DNA from 3 places in the Streptomyces sp. HUAS TT7 genome. Region 1 is predicted to be linked to each of the others. Evidence: riboswitches for the same ligand, from Rfam matches in the RefSeq annotation. Region 1 holds a riboswitch; each other region holds the start of a gene.
What was found. Region 1 has a riboswitch for S-adenosylmethionine ahead of ACSHXC_RS35385 (putative leader peptide). Riboswitches for the same ligand answer to the same signal wherever they lie in the genome.

Region 1 (6,880 bases):
CGTACCGCACCTGGACGGTGAGACGCCGGTCGAGCACCGCCAGCGAGAGATGCAGCACCTCTCCCTCACTCGCTGGCTGCGCCAACTCCTCCACCGCAAGGACCGGTTGAGCATGGCCCAGGGCCTGGAGGTACGGGTCCCGTACTGCGACCACCGCCTCGTCGAGTACGCCTTCACCACCCCCTGGGCGCTCAAGAGCTTCGACGGCCGCGAGAAGAGCCTGCTGCGGGCGGCCGGCACGGGCCTCGCCCCGGACTCGGTCCTGCACCGCCCCAAGAACCACTACCCGGCCACCCACCACCCCGACTACAACCGCGGCCTCCAGAACATGGCCCGCGACGCCCTCGCGACCGAACAGGTCCGCTCCCTGGCCGACGAGACCCGCATCAAGCCCTGCCTCGACACCCCGCCCGACCAGCTCCCATGGGGCCACCGCCTGCGCCTCGAACGCGTCGTCGACCTCGCCCTGTGGCTGGACCACTACCGCCCCGAACTCACCCTCTGAGCCGCACTGAGGAGCCCCTCACCATGACCGTCCAGGAACCCGTGCCCGTCCAGGAACCCGCGCCCGCCACCGATGTCGTCGCCGATCCGATCCCGCTGATGGGATGCCCGTACAAGAGCAACCCCTACCCGCTGTACGAGCAGATGCGTGCGGCAGGCCCGATCCACCCCGTCCTGTTTCCCAGCGGGGTGCAGGCGTGGCTCATCACGGGGCACGAAGCCGCCCACGCGGCGCTGAACGACGACCGCCTCGGCAAGAACCACGACCTGGGCAACGACCGGTGGCGTGCCCGCGCCTCGATCATGCCCGAGCCCCAGCACTCCCAGCTCCAGGCCCACCTCCTCCACCAGGACCCGCCGAAGCACACCCGCATGCGGCGCTTCGTGACCGACGCCTTCACCCCGCGCCGCATCGAGGCTCTGCGCCCGCGCTTCCAGGAACTGGCCGACGCCCTCGTCGACGCGCTGCCGGAAACCGGCCCCGCCGACCTCGTCGCAGGTTTCGCCGCGCACTTCCCTTTCCAGGTGCTGGCCGAAGTCATCGGCCTGCCACTGGAGTTGGCGACCCGCTTCGACCGTGACTGGGGCAAGGTGGTCCAGCCCGTCGGTCCCACCGACCCCGGACGACCGTTGTACGAGGCGCGGCTGCACGGCCTGCAGAGCTACATCGCCGAGGTCGTCGCCCACAAGCGCGAGCACGGGGACGACGACCTGCTCAGCCGCCTCGTCGTGGCTCGCGACCGCCGCGAACTGGCGCAGGAGGAACTGGACTCCATGATTTTCCAGCTCCTCGTCGCTGGACAGGAGCCGGTCACCAACCAGATCACCACCGCCCTGATCGCCCTCTTCCGCAACCCGGCCCAGCTCACCCGCCTCCGCGAGGACCCGTCCCTCCTGCCCCGCGCGGTCGAGGAACTCCTGCGCTATGACAGCGCCTTCGAACTCGCGACCTGGCGCTTCCTCGCCGAGGACGACGACCTGTACGGCACCCGCGTCCCGGCCGGCGACTCGGTGATCGTCTCCCTGTGTGCCGCCAACCGCGACCCGCGCCGCTTCCCCGACCCCGACATCCTCGACCTGGAGCGCACTCCCAACCCTCACCTCGCCTTCGGCCACGGCATCCACTTCTGCCCCGGAGCCGCCCTCGCCCGCACGGAACTCCAGATCGCCCTCGGCACCCTGCTGACCCGCCTTCCGGGCCTCCACCTGACCATCCCGGACGAGGACATCGAGTGGATCCCGGCCGTCCTGGGCCGCGGCACCAACCGTCTGCCGGTCGGCTACGACCGCCGCGGCTGACACCCACTGCCCGTCTCGGCACGGGCAGCCCCCACACCCCTGCCTGATCCCCCCCCGCCCGAACGGCGCCCGGGCCCCTCCCGCCACGGCGCCGTCCCGCCATGCCCGCGTCCCCTCCGGAGGAACGACATGACGCTGCTGACGACAGCCCCCGGCGCCCTCCCCACGACCCTCGGCGCCTCCATCCTGAACCTGCTGCTGCCTCACCACCGAAGTACGGACAACACCCGCGTGAGAGCGGAGGCGTTCCCTCACCAACTCCGGCAGATCGCCGCGTACATACGCGAAGGCGCCCCCATCGTCTTCACGCTTCCGGGCTTCCCCTGCAAGTCCCCCAACCCGGCGAAGGTCCTGGGCCACCTCCCCGACCAGGGAGAACTCCTTTCTCTCCGCTTCTTGGACACCCTGTGTGGCGAGATCCAGCGCATCTATCCACCCGGCGCGCACGTGGTCATCTGCTCGGACGGCCACATCTTCGGCGATCTGATCCGAGTCCCGGACGCGCACATCGACGCGTACGCCGACGGACTCCGCCGAGTCATAGCCGACCTGGGCCTCAGCCGCCTGTCGGTGTTCGACCTCCGCGATGTACTCGGCGACCTCCCGCACCACACGAAACGCGCCCACGTCCACGAGCGGTACGCACCCACGGCCGAGGCCCTGCGCGCCGAGGTGCGTACGGACGAGAACACCCTCGCCCTCTACCGGGGCATCACCCGCTTCCTGGTCGAAGACACGGCCGGCTTCACCGGCACCCGCTCCGCCCTCCAACGCGAGTGCCGCCGGCGTGCCTACGGCGTCATCCAGCGCAGCCGCGCCTGGGGCGACCTGATCGCCGAGCGCCACCCCCGCTGCGTGCGCCTGTCCATCCACCCCCAACCGGTAGGCGCCCCCAAGTTCGGCATCCGTCTCCTCGACGCCCCCGACGCCTGGACGACCCCCTGGCACTCGGCGGCCCTGCGCCGCACCGACGGCACATGGACCCTCATGCCCCGCACCGAGGCAGCCCGTCTCGGCCGCCTGGTCCTGCGGGAGGACAGGCCCAGCCATTTCCAGCAGGGCTGATCACCGGACAGACCCACATCTGCCCTCACTCATGGTGGTCGTTCCTCTCGGCTCGAAGACGAAGGCGGCGCCCTGGCAGAGCGGCCCGAGAGGAAGACAGGGGGAGATCCGGCCACGACGCCCCCGGGGAAACCAAACCGGTCACCGTCCGGTCATCCGGTCAATGCCGCTCCCTGCCCAGCGTGTTCGATGGCAACACCGTCTTGATCGCGTTCCGGAAAGCGGGACGGTCGCCGAGCCGTCGCACATAGTCCCCGAGCCTGGGGGGTGCACACCTCAGCTCGTCCCGGTCGAGGTGGACGAGCGCCACCCACAGGTCCACGTCCGCGGCTGTCAACTCCGTTCCCAGCGCGCAGGGATGGCGGGCGAGGCTGCGGTCGAGGAGGGCCAGTGCCGCCTGTCGCGCCGAGGACGGCGCGGCCGGAGTGACGTCCCGGTCCAGCAGGGTGCGCAAGGCTTCGATGTCCGCGACGAGGTGCGGCGGCCGGAGAGCGGCGTGCCGGGCGCCTTCCTCACCGGCGAGGGGGCCCGCCAGGTCGCGGAGGATGTCGGGGGTGTGGTTGCTGACGATCCGTCCGCTCCAGCGGTCGCGCAGCGCGGGCGCTGTCAGGGGTCCGTCGAAGTGGTAGACCGTGGTCTCGTACGCGCGGTGCAGCTCGGCGTAGCCGTCGGGGGTCGCGGCAAGGGAGGTCAGGAGTGTCGTGGCGACCGACTCGCGCAGACCGAGCAGGTCGAGGGTGATCGAGATGCGCAGCGACCTGGGACAACTCCCGCACAGAAACAGGTCGTAGCGCCGGGGCGCGGGATAGAAGCCGCCGGCCGCGCCGACGCCGATCCGGCTGCGGAAACGACGAGGGTGGGGGACCGTCGTGATCGTGCCGGGGCGCGGAAGCGAAGCGGGCGCCGGCGACTGACATCCGGTGGAGGCGGCGGTGCGGGACATGCGGGAAACGGTCTCGGGCATGACTCTCCCTGGGAATGAGATGCCACTGCGGCTTGGTGGCGTCAGCGGCTGGATGCGGGGGCGGCTGCGTCGGTCGGTGATCGTCCGCATCGCGCGGAATCGGCGGACCAGACGCGGGTCGATGACGGATCAGACGCAGATCCGTCGCGGATCAGTAAGCGCTGGAGACGCGCTGGAGATCGATGTGCAGGCGCCTGGTCAAGCCGCTCCTGGGCATGTCCACCCGTCTCACCTCCGGGGCTCGCGAGACGCGAGACCACGCTTGCCCCGCCGGTGCCGACGGGACCCGGTCGTCACCCGGGGCACCCCGTCGCGGCGGAAGGGTTGCCTGTCAGCGGGCCGGGGCCGATGACCACTGGAGCGGGCGAACCGCGGTGTGGGCGCTGACAATCGTGACCGTCCACGTCAGTCTGAGCGGGCTTCGTTACGCCGTCAAGAAGCTTGGGCGAGCGGTCTCATCTGGTGGTCCGCAGCGTTGACATTCCCCTCGGTGCCTGGCTACCGTCCGCGGACGACGTGCGGCCCCCGGGCCCGGAGAAGTGACGGTGACAGTGATGCGCGCAGCTGACGGGACGGCCGCTCGGCGGCACCCCGGCCGCATCCCGCTGTGCACGGACCGTGCCGTCGACCTGCTGCGCGTCAGCAGCGCGCTGTGTACGGCCATGAGCAGCGCCCTCCGCCGAGGCTGACGCTCCCCGCGCCTGTGCCCACCGCTGTCGCGATGCGGCAGCTTGGGCTCGACAGTCCCTTTGGGCTCACGGCCACCCGCCCACCCACATCACCGCAGGATTTCCGCCGCTCCCGGGCAAGGACCCCGTCGGCCGTGACGGAACAAGAGCGTGACGGAACACAAGAGGTCGAACTCCGGGAAGGAAAGGCGTAGTTGTGGTGTTGGGCCTGCTGAAGAGCGCGCGGCGCCCTGCCGGGGAGCCGTCCGCGCCGGGTCGGCAAGGACCCCGGGTCCACCGGGCGGAAAGGGCGGTGAGCAGGGTGCTTTCGTCCCGTCGCCGTGTCGCCGATCCGGTGCCGCCCCGCCGTCTGCACCTGTACTCCCGGCATCACATCGACCTGCTGCGCGTCGCCGGCGCGCTCTGTCGCCCCTGACGTTCCCTCGCGACCGCGCCCCTCGCACGGGGCCGGGTTCCTCGTACGGATCTTCAGGAAGGCATCACCGCCGTGACCTCATCACCCTCTCCTCTGCACCTCGCTGTCGCTCTCGACGGCACCGGCTGGCATCCGGCGTCCTGGCGGGAGCCGGTGGCCCGTCCCCGCGATCTGCTCACCGCCGGGTACTGGGCCGGCCTCGTCGCGGAGGCCGAACACGGACTGCTCGACCTCGTGACCATCGAGGACGGTCTGGGGCTCCAGTCGTCGCAGCTCACCGAGCCCGATGACCGTACCGACCAGGTGCGCGGCCGCCTCGACGCCGTCCTCATCGCCGCCCGCGTCGCGCCGCTGACCCGGCACATCGGTGTGGTGCCGTCCGTGGTGACCACGCACACCGAGCCGTTCCACATCTCGAAGGCGATCGCCACGCTCGACTACGTGAGTTCGGGCCGCGCCGGCGTACGCGTGCAGATCGACGCGCGCCCCAACGAGGCCGCGCACTTCGGGCGCCGGACCATCCCCCCGCTGCCCGCCGGAGGCTACAACACCCCTGCCGGGCAGGACGCGGTGCGCCCGCACTTCGACGAGGCGGCCGACTACGTCGAAGTAGTGCGCAGGCTCTGGGACAGCTGGGAGGACGACGCGGAGATCCGGGACGCGGCCACCGGGCGTTTCATCGACCGCGAGAAGCTGCACTACATCGACTTCGAGGGCGAGCACTTCCGTGTGAAGGGCCCTTCGATCACCCCGCGCCCGCCGCAGGGGCAGCCGGTCGTCAGCGCGCTCGCCCACGCGACCCTCTCGTACCGGCTGGTGGCCAGGGCCGCCGACATCGGGTACGTCACCCCGCACGACACCGCCCAGGCGCGCGCGATCGTGGCGGAGATCCGCGCCGAGCAGGCGGCGGCGGGACGCGCGGGCGGCACCGTGCACATCTTCGGCGACCTGGTGGTCTTCCTCGACGACGACCCCGCAGAGGCCGCCGCCCGCCGGGAACGGCTGGACGCCCTCGCGGGGCAGCCGTACACCAGCGACGCGCACGTCTTCACCGGCACACCGGCCCAACTCGCCGATCTGCTCCAGGAGTTGCGGGAAGCAGGGCTGTCCGGGTTCCGGCTGCGCCCGGCCGTCGTCGGCCACGACCTTCCCGCGATCACCCGCGGCCTGGTCCCCGAGCTCCAGCGCCGCGGCGTCTTCCGCGGTGCCTACGAGGCGAAGACCCTGCGCGGGCTGCTGGGGCTCACCCGACCCGCCAACCGCTACGCCGCCACCACCGCCTGAGCCGGACGGAGACCGCACGACATGAGCAAGCGCCTGAAGCAGATCCATCTGGCCGCCCACTTCCCCGGTGTCAACAACACGACCGTGTGGAGCGATCCGGCCGCCGGCAGCCACATCGAGTTCTCTTCGTTCGCGCACTTCGCGCGGACCGCGGAACGCGCCAAGTTCGACTTCCTGTTCCTCGCCGAGGGACTGCGCCTGCGCGAACAGGGCGGAAAAATCTACGACTTGGACGTGGTCGGCCGCCCCGACACGTTCACGATCCTCGCCGCGCTGGCCGCCGTCACCGACCGCCTCGGCCTGACCGGCACCATCAACTCCACCTTCAACGAGCCCTACGAGGTGGCCCGCCAGTTCGCCAGCCTCGACCACCTCTCCGGCGGCCGCTCGGCCTGGAACGTGGTCACCTCCTGGGACGCCTTCACCGGAGAGAACTTCCGCCGGGGCGGCTTCCTGCCGCAGGAGGAGCGCTATTCGCGGGCCAGGGAATTCCTGGAGACCGCCAACGAGCTCTTCGACTCCTGGCGAGGCGACGAGATACTCGCCGACCGGTCCACCGGCACGTTCCTGAGCGACGCCAAGGCGGGCTCCTTCGTCCACACCGGGCAACACTTCGACATCCAGGGCCAGTTCAACGTGCCGCGCTCCCCGCAGGGCCGC
Region 2 (6,880 bases), 1.5 Mb from region 1:
TGAGGTCAACTGGCTGTTCGGCTTCCTGCTGTTCGTCCTGGGCATGTTCACCGGCTTCACCGGTTACTCGCTCCCGGACGACCTCCTTTCGGGCACCGGTGTCCGCTTCATGGAGGGCGCGATCATGTCCGTGCCGATCGTCGGCACGTACCTGTCGTTCTTCCTCTTCGGCGGCGAGTTCCCCGGCGGGGACTTCGTGGCTCGGTTCTACTCGGTCCACATCCTGCTGCTGCCGGGCATCATGCTCGGCCTGATGGTGGCTCACCTGATCCTGGTCTTCTACCACAAGCACACCCAGTTCGCGGGTCCGGGACGTACGAACAAGAACGTCGTCGGCATGCCGCTGCTCCCGGTGTACATGGCGAAGGCGGGCGGCTTCTTCTTCCTGGTCTTCGGTGTCATCGCGGTGGTCGCGGCGATCGCCTCGATCAACCCGATCTGGGCGATCGGCCCCTACCGTCCGGACCAGGTGTCCACCGGCGCCCAGCCCGACTGGTACATGGGCTTCTCCGAAGGCCTCATCCGTGTGATGCCGGGCTGGGAGATCAACCTGTGGGGCCACACGCTCGTCCTGGGTGTGTTCATTCCGCTGGTGATCTTCCCGCTGGTCCTGGCGACCATCGCGGTGTACCCGTTCATCGAGTCCTGGATCACCGGCGACAAGCGCGAGCACCACATCGCGGACCGGCCGCGCAACGCGCCGACCCGTACCGCGTTCGGTGTCGCGTGGATCACCTGGTACATGGTGCTGCTCATCGGTGGTGGAAACGACCTCTGGGCGACCCACTTCCACCTCTCGATCAACGTCATCACCTGGTTCGTGCGGATCGCGTTCTTCGTGGCCCCGGTCCTCGCGTTCGTCGCCACCAAGCGGATCTGCCTGGGTCTGCAGCGCCGCGACGCCGAGAAGGTGCTGCACGGACGCGAGTCCGGCATCATCAAGCGGCTGCCGCACGGTGAGTTCATCGAGGTCCACGAGCCGCTGGACGCCAATGCGCGCTACAAGCTCACGGCGCACGAGCAGTACAAGCCGGCCGAGATCGGCCCGACGGTCGACGAGAACGGTGTCGCCCGCAAGATCTCGCGGACGCAGAAGCTGCGCGCCAAGCTCAGCAAGGGCTACTTCGGCGAGGGGAACCAGATCCCCAAGCCGACGGCCGAGGAGTACGAAGAGATCACGAGCGGCCACGGCCACCACTGATCTCTGCTTGACCTGACGGTCGCCACAACCGAGGCTCCGGCCCGGCCCCTTCACGGGTGCCGGGCCGGGGTCTTTTGCGTACGCGGCCTTTCGCACGTCCGCACTGCGGGCACGGGCGCGGGGTGCCCCGCCCCTGTCGATAGGCTTGCGGGCGGTATCCAGTCCCCTGACCACCAGGAGCGAGCATGAGCGCTGTTCCCCCCACCGGAGGCGACACCGTGGCGGCCCACTCCTGGCCGGGCGTCCTGGACGCGCTCCTGAGCGGCACCGACCAGAGCGCCGACGTGACCGCCTGGGCGATGGACAGGATCATGCGGGGCGAGGCCACCGACGCCCAGATCGCCGCCTTCGCGGTGGCCCTGCGCGCCAAGGGCGAGACCGTCGCCGAGATCACCGGCCTGGTGCGCACCATGTACGAGCACGCCAACCTCATCGAGGTGCCGGGCCCCAGCGTGGACATCGTCGGCACCGGCGGCGACAACGCCAAGACCGTCAACATCTCCACCATGTCGGCGATCGTGGTGGCCGGCACCGGCGCCAAGGTCGTCAAGCACGGCAACCGGGCCGCCTCCTCGGCCAGTGGCGCCTCCGACGTACTGGAGAAGCTCGGCGTAAACCTCGACCTCACCCCGCAGCGGGTCGTCGAGGTCGCGGAGGAGGCCGGCATCACATTCTGCTTCGCCGTGAAGTTCCACCCGGCGCTGCGCTACGTCGCCGCGGCCCGCCGCGAGATGGGCATCCGCACCACGTTCAACTTCCTCGGCCCGCTGACCAATCCGGCCCGGGTACGGGCCCAGGCGACCGGGGTCGCGGACGCGCGGATGGCGCCCATCGTGGCGGGCGTGCTCGCCGAACGCGGCTCCTCCGCGCTGGTCTTCCGCGGCGACGACGGCCTCGACGAGCTGACCACCACCGGTACGTCCCGGGTGTGGGTGGTGCGCGACGGCCATGTGCGCGAGGAGGCCTTCGACCCGCGGGACGTCGGCATCGAGACGGTGCCCATCGAGGCGCTGCGCGGCGCGGACTCCTCGTACAACGCCGATGTCGCCCGCCGCCTCCTCGCGGGCGAGCGCGGGCCGGTGCGGGACGCGGTGCTGCTCAACTCGGCGGCGGCCCTGGTCGCCCTCGAACCGGGGCAGGGCCCGCTCGCGGGGCAGCTCGGCGCCGCGATGGCCCGGGCCGCCGAGGCCATCGACTCGGGGTCGGCCCGGCGCGCCCTGCAGCGGTGGGTCGCGGCCAGCAACGCCTGAGCCGTACGTCCCGGTCCGTAAGTCCTGAGCCGTACGGAGCCGTACGTCCTTTCCGTACGGGATGTGACGCAAGGCGCAGTCCAGATCGCGGACTGTGCCTTGCGCACGCCGGGACCTGTGGCAGGATGCTGTTCAAGGTCATGAGTGACAGCGATTTAGGCCCCGGCTCGCTGTCCGGCAACCCTCCGTCCGTGGCGGGGTGCCCCGGGTGAAGACCAGGTCGTAGGCAGCAAGGCCTACGGCAAGCGCGGACCCCTGGACATCGCGTGATGTCACAGCCCTGGGGTCCTGGTCCTCAAGGGAGCAGTCTCGTGAGCAAGCGAATGCGATAGGGCGTACCGCCCCTTCTTCACACCCTCCGCGCACCCTTCTTCGGGCTGCGTGTTCGAGGTCAACACCCGTACACGGCAAGGCAGTCGAACCCTCTCGCTCGATGCAGGGTCGCGCCGCCGTACCCGGGATCCGAAGTCAACTCGCCTTTTCCTGCCGGGAGATACCGCCATGTCCGCACGCCCTGCCGCCACCGTCACCGCTTCCGCCGCCGTCGAGTCCGCCGACCCCTGCTGTGCGGCGCCGCTGCCGGTGCTCGGCCACGATGTCACCGTGCCGCTGGTCACCGGTGGCGAGGTGACCTACGCCGCCCTCGACTACGCGGCGAGCGCGCCCGCCCTCCAGCGGGTCTGGGACGACGTCGCCGCGTACGCCCCCTACTACGGCAGCGTGCACCGCGGGGCCGGCTACCTCTCGCAGCTCTCCACCGACCTGTTCGAGAACAGCCGCGAGACGGTGGCCGAGTTCCTCGACTGCCGCCCCGGCGACCAAGTCGTGTTCACCCGCTCCACCACGGACTCGCTGAATCTGCTCGCCCAGGTGATCCCGGCGAACTGCGAGGTCTTCGTCTTCGAGACCGAGCACCACGCCTCGCTGCTGCCGTGGCGCGACGCCCGCGTGACGTACCTGAACGCGCCGCGCACCCCGCAGCAGGCCGTCGAGACCCTGGAGCGCGCGCTCGCCGACCGCGACCCCTACGGCCCGGCGCTCGTGTGCGTCACCGGCGCGTCCAACGTCACCGGTGAGCTGTGGCCGGTGAGGGAACTCGCCGCCGCGGCGCACGCCCACGGCGCCCGCATCGTCCTCGACGCCGCCCAGCTCGCGCCCCATCACCCCGTCTCCGTACGGGAGTTGGACGTCGACTGGATCGCCTTCTCCGGGCACAAGCTGTACGCGCCGTTCGGCTCGGGCGTGCTCGCCGGGCGCGCGGACTGGCTCCAGGAGTCCGAGCCGTACCTGGCCGGCGGCGGCGCCTCCAAGAAGGTCGCGCGGCGCGCCGACGGCGGCGTGGACGTCGAGTGGCACACCACGGCCGCCCGCCACGAGGCCGGGTCGCCCAACGTCATCGGCGTCTACTCCATCGCCTCCGCCTGCAAGGCGCTGACCGAGGCCGGCTTCGACTCGCTGGTCGAGCGGGAGCGGCACCTGATCGCGAAGGTGCGGGCCGGCCTGGCGGAGGTGCCCGAGGTGCGGGTCCTGTCCCTGTTCGGCGACGACGCGCCCCGGGTCGGCGTCATCTCGTTCGTCGTCGACGGCTGGAACAGCTCGCACTTCGCGGCGGCGCTGTCCGCGGAGTACGGGATCGGGGTGCGCGACGGCCTCTTCTGCGCCCACCCGCTGGTGCGCACCCTGCTCGGCAGCGACCCGCAGGACCCGGGCGAGTGCGGGGCGCCCGAGGCGGAGCCGGGAGAGCGCTCGCTCAACGCGATCCGGGTCAGCTTCGGGGCGGGTACCCCGGACGAGCACGTCGACCGCTTCGTGCGGGCGGTACGGGAGCTGGTCACCCAGGGGGCGAAGTGGCAGTACCGCACGGAGGCCGGGCGCTGCGTCCCGGCGGTGTAAACCCCGCCGGGCCACGCCTACCGGGGGCTGTCGCCCCCGGAATCCCCGGGGCTCCGCCCCGGACCTCGTTCGTGCCTTAAGGGCGCTCGTCCTCAATCTCCCCCAAGGCCTTAAGGGCCAGGGGGGACCCCCATGACAGGCTGGGTATGCCCGTACCGCACTCTGCCAGGGGCGCGGGGAACTGCGCGACCAGCCGGCCACGGTCCGCAGCCGAACGACGTCGGGAGCGGGGGTTCGGGGGCGCAGCCCCCGAGCAAAAGGGGGTTACGAGTCCAGGCCGATCGCGAAGGCCGCCTCCAGGTCGTGCTGGGAATACGTGCGGAACGCGACATGCGTATCCGTGCCCTCGACCCCCGGGATCTTGCTGATGCTGCCCGGGATGATGTCCGCGAGGTCGTCGTGGCGGGCCACCCTGACCAGCGCGATCAAGTCGTACGTACCCGTCACCGAGTACACCTCGCTGACGCTGTCGAGCGCCGCGATGGACTCCGCGATCTCGGGAATCCGGTCCACGCTGGTCTTGATGAGCACGATCGCGGTGATCACGGCTGGCTTTCTCCCTCGGTGGCGGCCGGACCCGCGGGCTTCACGGGCTTTCGGCGTTTCACTCTATCCGCCCCTCGGAATCGGACCCACGCGTAGAGGAAGCCGAGGCCGAAGCCGATGAGATGGGCGAGGTAGGCCACCCCGGGCCCGGGCGGCGCGCTCTGGATCGCCAGCCATTGCAGGGCGAACCAGAAGACCAGGACCATCCAGGCGGGGAACCGCAGCGGCAGGAACAGCAGGAACGGGAAGATGCTGGTCACCCTGGCCCTGGGGAAGAGGCAGAGGAACGCGCCAAGGACCGCCGAGATGGCCCCGGACGCCCCCACCAGGGTCTGGTCCGAATCCGCGTGCGCCGCCGCGTACCCGAGCAGCGCCAGATAGCCGGCCGCCAGGTAGAACAGTGCGAACTCCAGCCGGCCCATGCCTTCCTCGGCCATCGCGCCGAAGACGTACAGGAACAGCATGTTGCCGAGCAGATGCAGCCAGCTGCCGTGCACGAACAGGGCGGTGAGCGGGGTGAGCAGGGTGTGCGGCCGCCCCGCCATCAGCTCTTTCGGGATGACGCCCCAGAGGGTGAAGTAGTCGCTCTGGGCACTCAGGATCGCGTCACCCGTTCCGTACCCCGTATTCAGGCCGGAGACCGGGCTGATGACGAAGAGCAGGCAGCAGGCGGTGATCAGGCCGTACGTCATGGTCGGGCCGTGCACCGCGCCCTTGAGGATCGCCGTTCCCCGCCGCTTGATCATGGGGAGAGAATGGCCTAAAGGGAGCTTTCGGTACAGACCGCCTCGCCGTGCCGGGGCCCGACGGGTAGGCCGTAGGGTTGCGGGCAGTACTCCCGCAGTTCGACGGCGCACCGCGAGATCCTGGACCATGGAAGTGGAAAGAGGACGGCACCACATGACCACCGTTCCCCAGCCGACCGCCGAGACCCGGTGGCGCTGCACGCTCTGCGGAAACCTCACCCGTTTCGATGTCACCCGCTCGTCGAAAGTGATCGAGTACGTCCACCTGGACCTCGCCGGAGAGCCCAAGGTGGAAGAACGCGAGGTGGTCAGTGAGACCATCGAGTCGGTCCGCTGCCGCTGGTGCAACGCGGTGGACCAGATCGAGCTAGTGGACCGGCCGGGTACCGACGCCGCGACCGCCTCCTGAGGGCGGCCGCCCGAGCGGTACGGATGACAGTTGGGGTGACGGATTGTGGAGCATGCAAGCGGTGCCGACCCGGCCGCTGCGGCCGGTGACGGCCCCGCCGAGGTGCTCGACCGCCCGCTGCCCGAAGGGGTGCGGCGCCGGGTCGTCGCCTTCGTCTCGGAGGCGTTCGGCGGCCTGACCGTCACCGAACTGCCGGGACAATTGCGGCAGTACGCCCGGTTCACCCCGACCCGGCGCGCCAAGTTCGCGGGGAACGCGATGGCCGCCGCGCTGGAGAGCGACCCCGTGTTCCGCCAGCGGATCGGCGAGCGGCTCAAGGAGTCGCAGCCCGAGCTCGCCGGCGCCGTCGAGGCCGGCTCGCCGCCCGCGGCCGCCGATCCCGTGGACGTGGCGGCCGCCGCCTATGTGCTGCGCCCCACCGGCTGGGTGAAGCTGGTCGCGGCGGCCGGCGAGGAGGCCCAGCGGGCGTTCGCCGAGCGGGCCGACGAGGAGGGCCGGCGCGAACTGGAGCGGCTGCGCGAGGAACTCGCCGAGGCCCGCGCCCTGATCAAGTCCGAGAACGAGGCGCTGCGTCTCGAACTGCTCGCCGCCCGCAAGGAAGCCGAAACGCTCCAGCGCAAGCTACGCAGCGCCCAGAGCGATGTGAAGCGCGGCGAGGCCGCGCTGCGCCGTACCACCTCCGAGATCGACGGCATCAAGTCCGAGGCGGCCGCGCAGGTCGCCGCCGCCGAGAGCGAGACCCGGCGGCTCAAGACGCGGCTCGGCGAGGCCGAGGCGGGTCTTGAGGCGAGCCGGCGCGCGGTCCGCGAGGGGCGTTCGGTGGAGGACATGCGGC
Region 3 (6,880 bases), 3.8 Mb from region 1:
CTGGCCCTTAAGGCCTTGGGGGAGATTGAGGACGAGCGCCCTTCAGGCGCGAACGGGGGTCCGGGGGCAGAGCCCCAGCAGGGACCCACCGAGCCGCACCACGGAGGACGCAGGGACGCGTGAAGGGGGCCACCCTTTTGGGCAGCCCCCTTCATGCGTGAGTGCGTCGGTGGCCGATCGCGCCGAGATCAGACGGCGAGCTTGACCATGTCCGCCTGCGGACCCTTCTGGCCCTGCGAGATCTCGAACTCGACTCGCTGACCTTCTTCAAGGGTGCGGTAACCGTCCATCTGGATCGCGCTGTAGTGGACGAAAACATCCGCACCACCGTCGACCGCGATGAAGCCGTACCCCTTCTCCGCGTTGAACCACTTGACGGTGCCCTGAGCCATGCCTAACTCCCCTATTACTGGCCCTTGCACGGGACCACACTTCGCGGACCCGGGTCAGACCTCCACCCTCCGACAGGAGAGGGTGTGCGCCGGAACGCGTCGACCGCGGCTGAATGTATCTGCCCAACTGCCCTCTGCAACAGGTCAATCGGACGAGAATTCCGGGCACGCGCCGAGAGCGGAATGCCGTGAATTCAACATTCCGGGGCAAGTCGGGCCGGGCAAAGCGCACTTAAGGCACAAAGGACACACACACTTTGACCTCATGTTGTCGCGTTCTCATATGCACTTGGCACTCGAAGCGAAGGCGCTTCCCCAACTGTACCCCGCTCAACCATGCTGAATTGCCCCCTCCGCTTCTCGTGCGGAGAGGGCAACTCTGGGTTCAACTGTGGGTACGGATTTAGTTACGTGCGCCGGCGGTCAGCCGCCCGCGACCGCCGGGATGATCGAGACGCCGGCGCCCTCCGGGGTGGCCGTCTGCAGGCCCTGCTCGAAGCGCACGTCGTCGTCGTTGACGTACACGTTGACGAAGCGGCGCAGTTTGCCCTGGTCGTCCAGGACGCGCGCGGCGATGCCGGTGTGGTTCTTCTCCAGGTCGGCGATGACCTCGGCGAGGGTGGCGCCCTCGGCGGCGACCTCGGCCCGGCCGCCGGTGTAGGTGCGGAGAATCGTGGGGATGCGGACGTTCACGCTCATGGTTCGGTGCTCCTCTTCGTTCAGCAGTGGCTCAGCGGGCTGGGCCCCGTCCGGCAGCGGCTCAGTGGGCGAGGCCGGCTTCTCGGAAGGCGTCCAGGCTCGGGCGGATGGTCGCGGTCGCCTGGGACGTGGCGGCCACCGCGTCCAGGGTCTTGAGCCCGTCACCGGTGTTGAGCACGACCGTGGTGAGCGACGGGTCGATCAGACCGGCCTCGATGAGCTTCTTGGTGACGCCCACCGTCACGCCACCCGCGGTCTCCGCGAAGATGCCCTCGGTCCGGGCGAGGAGCTTGATCGCGTCGACGATCTGCCCGTCGTTCACGTCCTCCACCGCACCGCCCGTACGGCGCGCGATGTCCAGGACGTACGGGCCGTCCGCCGGGTTGCCGATCGCGAGCGACTTGGCGATGGTGTCCGGCTTCTGGGGGCGTACGACGTCGTGACCGGCCTTGAAGGCGGTCGACACCGGGGAGCAGCCCTCGGCCTGCGCGCCGAAGATCTTGTACGGCTTGTCCTCGACGAGGCCGAGCTTGATGAGCTCCTGGAGGCCCTTGTCGATCTTGGTGAGCTGGGAGCCCGAGGCGATCGGGATGACCAGTTGGTCCGGCAGCCGCCAGCCGAGCTGCTCGCAGATCTCGTACGCCAGCGTCTTGGAGCCCTCGCCGTAGTACGGCCGCAGGTTGACGTTGACGAAGCCCCAGCCCTCGCCCAGCGGGTCGCCGATGAGCTCGGAGCAGAAGCGGTTCACGTCGTCGTAGTTGCCCTCGATGCCGACGAGCTCGCCGCCGTACACCGCGGCCATGACGACCTTGCCCTGCTCCAGGTCGTGCGGGATGAACACGCAGGAGCGGAAGCCGGCCCGCGCGGCGGCGGCGCCGACCGCGCCCGCGAGGTTTCCGGTGGAGGAGCAGGAGAGCGTGGTGAAGCCGAAGGCGCGCGCGGCCTCCAGGGCCTGGGCGACGACGCGGTCCTTGAAGGAGTGCGTCGGGTTGCCGGAGTCGTCCTTGACGAACAGCTTGCCGGGCTCGACGCCCAGCTCGCGCGCCAGGTTCTCGGCCTTGACGAGCTTGGTGAAGCCGGGGTTCAGGTTCGGCTTGTCGGCGACGTCGGCGGGGACGGGCAGCAGCGGCGCGTAACGCCAGATGTTCTCGGGGCCCGCCTCGATCTGCTTGCGCAGCGCCTCGGGGTCGCCGAGCGGCAGGTCATAAGCCACTTCGAGCGGTCCGAAACACAGTTCGCAGGCGAAGATCGGGCCAAGTTCGAAACGCTGGCCGCACTCGCGGCAGGAAAGCCCGGACGCCGGACCGAGATCAACGGCATTGTCGGCAGCGGTACGGTTTTCGACAGTCTGTGCAGACATGGAGGGGAGGCCCTTTCTCCTCATCTTCCTCATGGCGAACATCGCCATGAGACGGATTTGGCACCTTCCCTAGCCGGTGGCCTCGTGTCTTGGATCGTGGAGATCGACGAGAACCGACTGGAGGGTTGCCGGGGCTTCAACGGGCCGTTTCCCTCTGCCCCTCTGGATGAGCGGTATTCGATTGTCAGCGTGACGACGACCCCCGACATGCGACGGTCATCCGCGTTGTTCAAGACTGTAACCGAAGGCCGGGACGGTTGAGATAGTCGTCCGAACCGCGAGATGGATCACATGAGGAGGCCAGGAACCGTGCTGGAAGAGGTGGAGCGCTGGCTGAGCAGGCGTTCCTGGTCCGCGACGGAGCGGCCGATCGAGCGGATCCTGGCCGCGAAACAGCGCACGGGTACGACCGTCAGTGTCGTACTGCCCGCCCTCGACGAGGAGGCCACCGTCGGTGACATCGTGGCCGCGATCCGGCGCGGGCTGATGACCGATTCGGTGCCCCTGGTCGACGAGCTCGTGGTGATCGACTCCGGGTCCGGCGACCGTACGGCCGAGGTCGCGGCGGAGGCCGGCGCCCGGGTCGTCCACCGGGACTCGATCCTGCCGCGCATACCCGCGCTGCCCGGCAAGGGCGAGGTGCTGTGGCGCTCGCTGCTCGTGACCAGCGGCGACATCGTGTGCTTCATCGACGCGGACCTGAAGGACTTCGACGCGGGGTTCGTCTCCGGGATCGTCGGGCCGCTCCTGACCGACCCGGACGTGGACTTCGTCAAGGCGATGTACGACCGCCCCTTCGGCGAGGACCGCCCCTTGGGGGAGACGGCGGGCCAGGGGGGCCGGGTCACCGAGCTGGTGGCGCGGCCGCTGCTCAATCTCCACTGGCCCCAACTGGCCGGAATCGTCCAGCCGTTGGGGGGCGAGTACGCGGCGAGGCGCTCGCTCCTGGAGCGGCTTCCGTTCCCCGTCGGGTACGGGGTGGAGCTCGCGCTGCTCGTCGACTCGCTGCATACGGTGGGGCTCGACGCGCTGGCGCAGGTCGACGTGGGCGTACGCAAGCACCGCCACCAGGACGGGCAGGCGCTCGGCAGGATGGCCGCCACGATCTACCGCACCGCGCAGCTGAGGCTGTCCCGTGGCCATCTCGTACGGCCGGAGCTGACCCAGTTCGAGCGCGGTGAGCACGGCTTCGTGCCGCATACGTACGCCGTGGACACGGAGGAGCGGCCGCCCATGCGGGACATCGAGGAATACGCGGTGCACCGGGCGGCGTAGGACGGCCGGATCCCGCTCCCGGGGGCGGGCGTACGCGTGTTTGAGGGGTTGCGGGGCGGGCTAGGTTCCGCAACATGGTCACCGCGCACGCCACCCCCAGGGCCCAGGTACTCGTCGCGTCGAATCGCGGCCCCGTCTCGTACGCGCTGAAGGAGGACGGGTCCCTCGAATCCAGGCGGGGCGGGGGCGGGCTCGTCTCCGGGCTGAGCGCGATCGGCTCCGACGTGGAGTCGGTGTGGGTGTGCGCGGCGCTCGGCGACGGTGACCGCGAGGCGGTGCGGCGCGGCGTGGGTGAGACGGGCGCCCGGATGCTGGACATCGACCCGGCCGTCTTCTCCGACGCGTACAACGGCATCGCGAACTCGGTGCTGTGGTTCGTCCAGCACATGCTGTACCAGACGCCGTTCGAGCCGGTCTTCGACGCGGAGTTCCGGCGGCAGTGGGCGTCGTACGAGGCGTACAACCGCGCCTTCGCCGAGGCGCTGGCGGCGGAGGCGGCGGACGGGGCGCGCGTCCTGGTGCAGGACTACCACCTGGCCCTGGTGCCGGGGATGCTCCGCTCGCTCCGCCCCGATCTGCGCATCGCCCACTTCTCGCACACGCCGTGGGCGCCGGTGGACTACTTCCGGATGCTCCCGGACGACATCGCGCGGCAGTTGCTGCGGGGGATGCTGGGGGCGGACCGGCTGGGGTTCCTCACCTGGCGGTGGGCCTCCGCGTTCGCGGGGTCGGTCTCGGGGGTGCTGGGGGCGGAGGAGGGGGAGGTGGTCGGCTCGCCCGGCGGGGAGGGGCGGGTTTTCTTCCGGCATGGGGCGAGTGGGGAACGCGCTGCCCGCGAGACCGACCTCGCCGTGCATCCGCTCGGCGCGGACGGCGACTTCCTGCGGCGGCGTGCGCACGAGGCCGATGTCGAGGAGCGCATGGCCGCTCTGCGCGAGCAGGTCGGGGAGGGCCGCCGGACCATCGTGCGGGTCGACCGCACCGAGCTGTCCAAGAACATCGTGCGGGGGCTCCTCGCGTACCGGCATCTGCTGGACACGCACCCGGAGTGGCGGGAGCGGGTCGTGCACGTGGCCTTCGCGTATCCCTCTCGGCAGGATCTGGCGGTGTACCGGGAGTACACGGAGGAGGTGGGGCGGGTGGCCGATGAGATCAACTCCGTTTACGCGGTGCCGGGTTGGACTCCTGTCGTCCTTCACGTCCAGGACGACTTCGCCCGGTCGCTCGCCGCGTACCGGCTCGCGGACGTCGCCCTCGTCAACCCCGTCCGGGACGGCATGAACCTCGTCGCCAAGGAGGTTCCGGTGGTGTCCGACTCGGGGTGCGTGCTGGTCCTTTCGCGGGAGGCGGGGGCGGTTGCGGAGCTCGGGGAGGACGCGATTGTCGTGAACCCGTACGACATCACGGGGACGGCTGCCGCGTTGCACGCGGGGCTGAGCATGGCGGAGGGGGAGCGGGCCGAGCGGACCAAGCGGTTGGCCGCGGCGGGGACTGCGGTGCCGCCTCGGCGGTGGTTTTTGGGGCAGTTGGAGGGGTTGGGGGTTGAGGGGGGGTAAGGGGGGCGTTTTCCCACCCACCCCCGGAGGGTCCAAGGGAGGAGCCTCCCGGGGTCTGGGGCGCAGCCCCAGCGCACCCTGCCGGCCCCGGGCAGGGCTACATGTGGGTGGCCAGAGCGGTCAGGAAATTCGTCACCGACTCGGGGCCGGTCAGCAGCAGGTCTGCTCTCTCCGCCAGTTCGGCTATTACCGTGTCCGCCGCCACCAGCAGCCCCGGCATGCCGTCCGAGCGGAGTTTTTCCACGGCGGCGAACGCCGGGAGGTCGCCCAGGTCGTCGCCCGCGTACAGGACCGACTCCGCGCCCACCTCGCGTATGTACGCGGCGAGCGCCACCCCCTTGTCCATGCCGGGGGGCCTCAACTCCAGTACCAGGCGGCCGGGTTCGAGGACCAGGCCGTGGTGGGCGGCCAGGTCGGCGAGGGGCGTGCGGAGGGCCTCGAAGGCGGCCTGCGGGTCCTGGGCCCGGCGGGTGTGGACCGCGACGGCCTGGCCCTTCTCCTCGATCCAGGTGCCGCGCCAGGCGCCGTGCGCGTCGAGAACTCCGGGGAGTTCCGCGCGCGCGGCGGCCACGCCGGGGTGGGGGGCGGGGGTGTGGACGGTGCCGGTGACCGCGTCCCAGCGCTCGGCACCGTAGTGGCCCAGGACCACGAGGTGCTCCAGGCCTGCTACGCCCGCGAAGCCCCCGTACCGGACCGCGACCCCGGCCGGCCGGCCGGTGACGACTGCGACGGATGCGACGTGCGGGGCCAGCGCGGCCAGTGCGGGTACGGCGTCGGGGTGGGCCCGGGCCTGCTCGGGGTCGGCGACGATCTCGGCAAGCGTGCCGTCGAAGTCGATCGCGACGACGGCCCGCTCCGGGCGCGCCAGGATCGCGGCGAGGCCCTCGCGGCCGAGCTGGGTGGCAGGGGTCGGCAGGGGTTGCGGTTGGCTTCCCATGCGGCCGACCCTATCGGGGTCCGGGCGGGTGGGGGCGGGTGCACGTATGGCGCAACGGCGCGTGCGGTCAGCGGCGGTCGCGCTGTTCGTCCCTGGCTCGGCGCAGGCGGTTGACGGTTACGGGGGCGTGGGCGAGGGCGCGGGTGTCGTCCAGGAGGGCGTTGAGGAGCTGGTAGTAGCGCGTGGGTGAGACCCCGAGCTCCTCCCGGATGGCCCGTTCCTTGGCCCCGGGGGTGGGCCAGTCCCGGCCCTCCATCCGAAGCACGGCCCTTGCCCGGTCGTCCAGCTCTTCTGCCATGCGGTCCACGGTAGCCCTGGCGGGGGGGGGGGCGGAGTGCCGGGTGCCGGGTGCCGGGCGGAGTGCGGGTTCGGCGGAGTGCGGGTTCGGCGGGGTGCGCTGGGGCTCCGCCCCAGACCCCGGTTGGCCCCTCCCCGCCCCTTCCCTAGACCCTCCGGGGGTGGGTGGGTTCGGCTCCGGCCGGTGACGGGTGGTGCTTTCGGCTGCAGGCCGTGGGTGGCTGGTCGCGCAGTTCCCCGCGCCCCTAGCAGGGTTGACCTTGGCAAGGTGCATCCCCGGCCCGTCCGGTGATCACGGACACCAGCCCACCCCAGCCTGTCATGGGGGTCCCCCCTGGCCCTTAAGGCCTTGGGGGAGTTTGAG

Region 2: it holds a riboswitch for S-adenosylmethionine, as region 1 does, so the genes downstream of both, ACSHXC_RS28220 (aminotransferase class V-fold PLP-dependent enzyme) here and ACSHXC_RS35385 (putative leader peptide) in region 1, are expected to answer to the same signal.
Region 3: it holds a riboswitch for S-adenosylmethionine, as region 1 does, so the genes downstream of both, thrC (threonine synthase) here and ACSHXC_RS35385 (putative leader peptide) in region 1, are expected to answer to the same signal.

What each region holds. Positions count from the first base shown of each region.
Region 1 is NZ_CP196175.1:7,797,224-7,804,103, forward strand. Features, by position in the region: gene asnB (asparagine synthase (glutamine-hydrolyzing)) at 1-505, shown strand, start outside; gene ACSHXC_RS35370 (cytochrome P450 family protein) at 529-1,803, shown strand; gene ACSHXC_RS35375 (L-tyrosine/L-tryptophan isonitrile synthase family protein) at 1,933-2,868, shown strand; gene ACSHXC_RS35380 (hypothetical protein) at 3,029-3,832, opposite strand; gene ACSHXC_RS35385 (putative leader peptide) at 3,984-4,049, opposite strand; SAM riboswitch class IV at 4,086-4,230, opposite strand; gene ACSHXC_RS35390 (hypothetical protein) at 4,387-4,521, shown strand; gene ACSHXC_RS35395 (putative leader peptide) at 4,814-4,936, shown strand; gene ACSHXC_RS35400 (LLM class flavin-dependent oxidoreductase) at 5,009-6,220, shown strand; gene ACSHXC_RS35405 (NtaA/DmoA family FMN-dependent monooxygenase) at 6,242-6,880, shown strand, end outside.
Region 2 is NZ_CP196175.1:6,272,577-6,279,456, forward strand. Features, by position in the region: gene qcrB (cytochrome bc1 complex cytochrome b subunit) at 1-1,201, shown strand, start outside; gene trpD (anthranilate phosphoribosyltransferase) at 1,387-2,451, shown strand; SAM riboswitch class IV at 2,588-2,705, shown strand; gene ACSHXC_RS28220 (aminotransferase class V-fold PLP-dependent enzyme) at 2,953-4,344, shown strand; gene ACSHXC_RS28225 (Lrp/AsnC family transcriptional regulator) at 4,609-4,890, opposite strand; gene ACSHXC_RS28230 (rhomboid family intramembrane serine protease) at 4,887-5,636, opposite strand; gene ACSHXC_RS28235 (hypothetical protein) at 5,791-6,045, shown strand; gene ACSHXC_RS28240 (NYN domain-containing protein) at 6,091-6,880, shown strand, end outside.
Region 3 is NZ_CP196175.1:3,959,491-3,966,370, forward strand. Features, by position in the region: gene ACSHXC_RS17820 (cold-shock protein) at 189-392, opposite strand; gene ACSHXC_RS17825 (MoaD/ThiS family protein) at 816-1,091, opposite strand; gene thrC (threonine synthase) at 1,153-2,451, opposite strand; SAM riboswitch class I at 2,469-2,624, opposite strand; gene ACSHXC_RS17835 (glucosyl-3-phosphoglycerate synthase) at 2,761-3,726, shown strand; gene ACSHXC_RS17840 (alpha,alpha-trehalose-phosphate synthase (UDP-forming)) at 3,801-5,282, shown strand; gene otsB (trehalose-phosphatase) at 5,380-6,219, opposite strand; gene ACSHXC_RS17850 (DUF3263 domain-containing protein) at 6,287-6,517, opposite strand.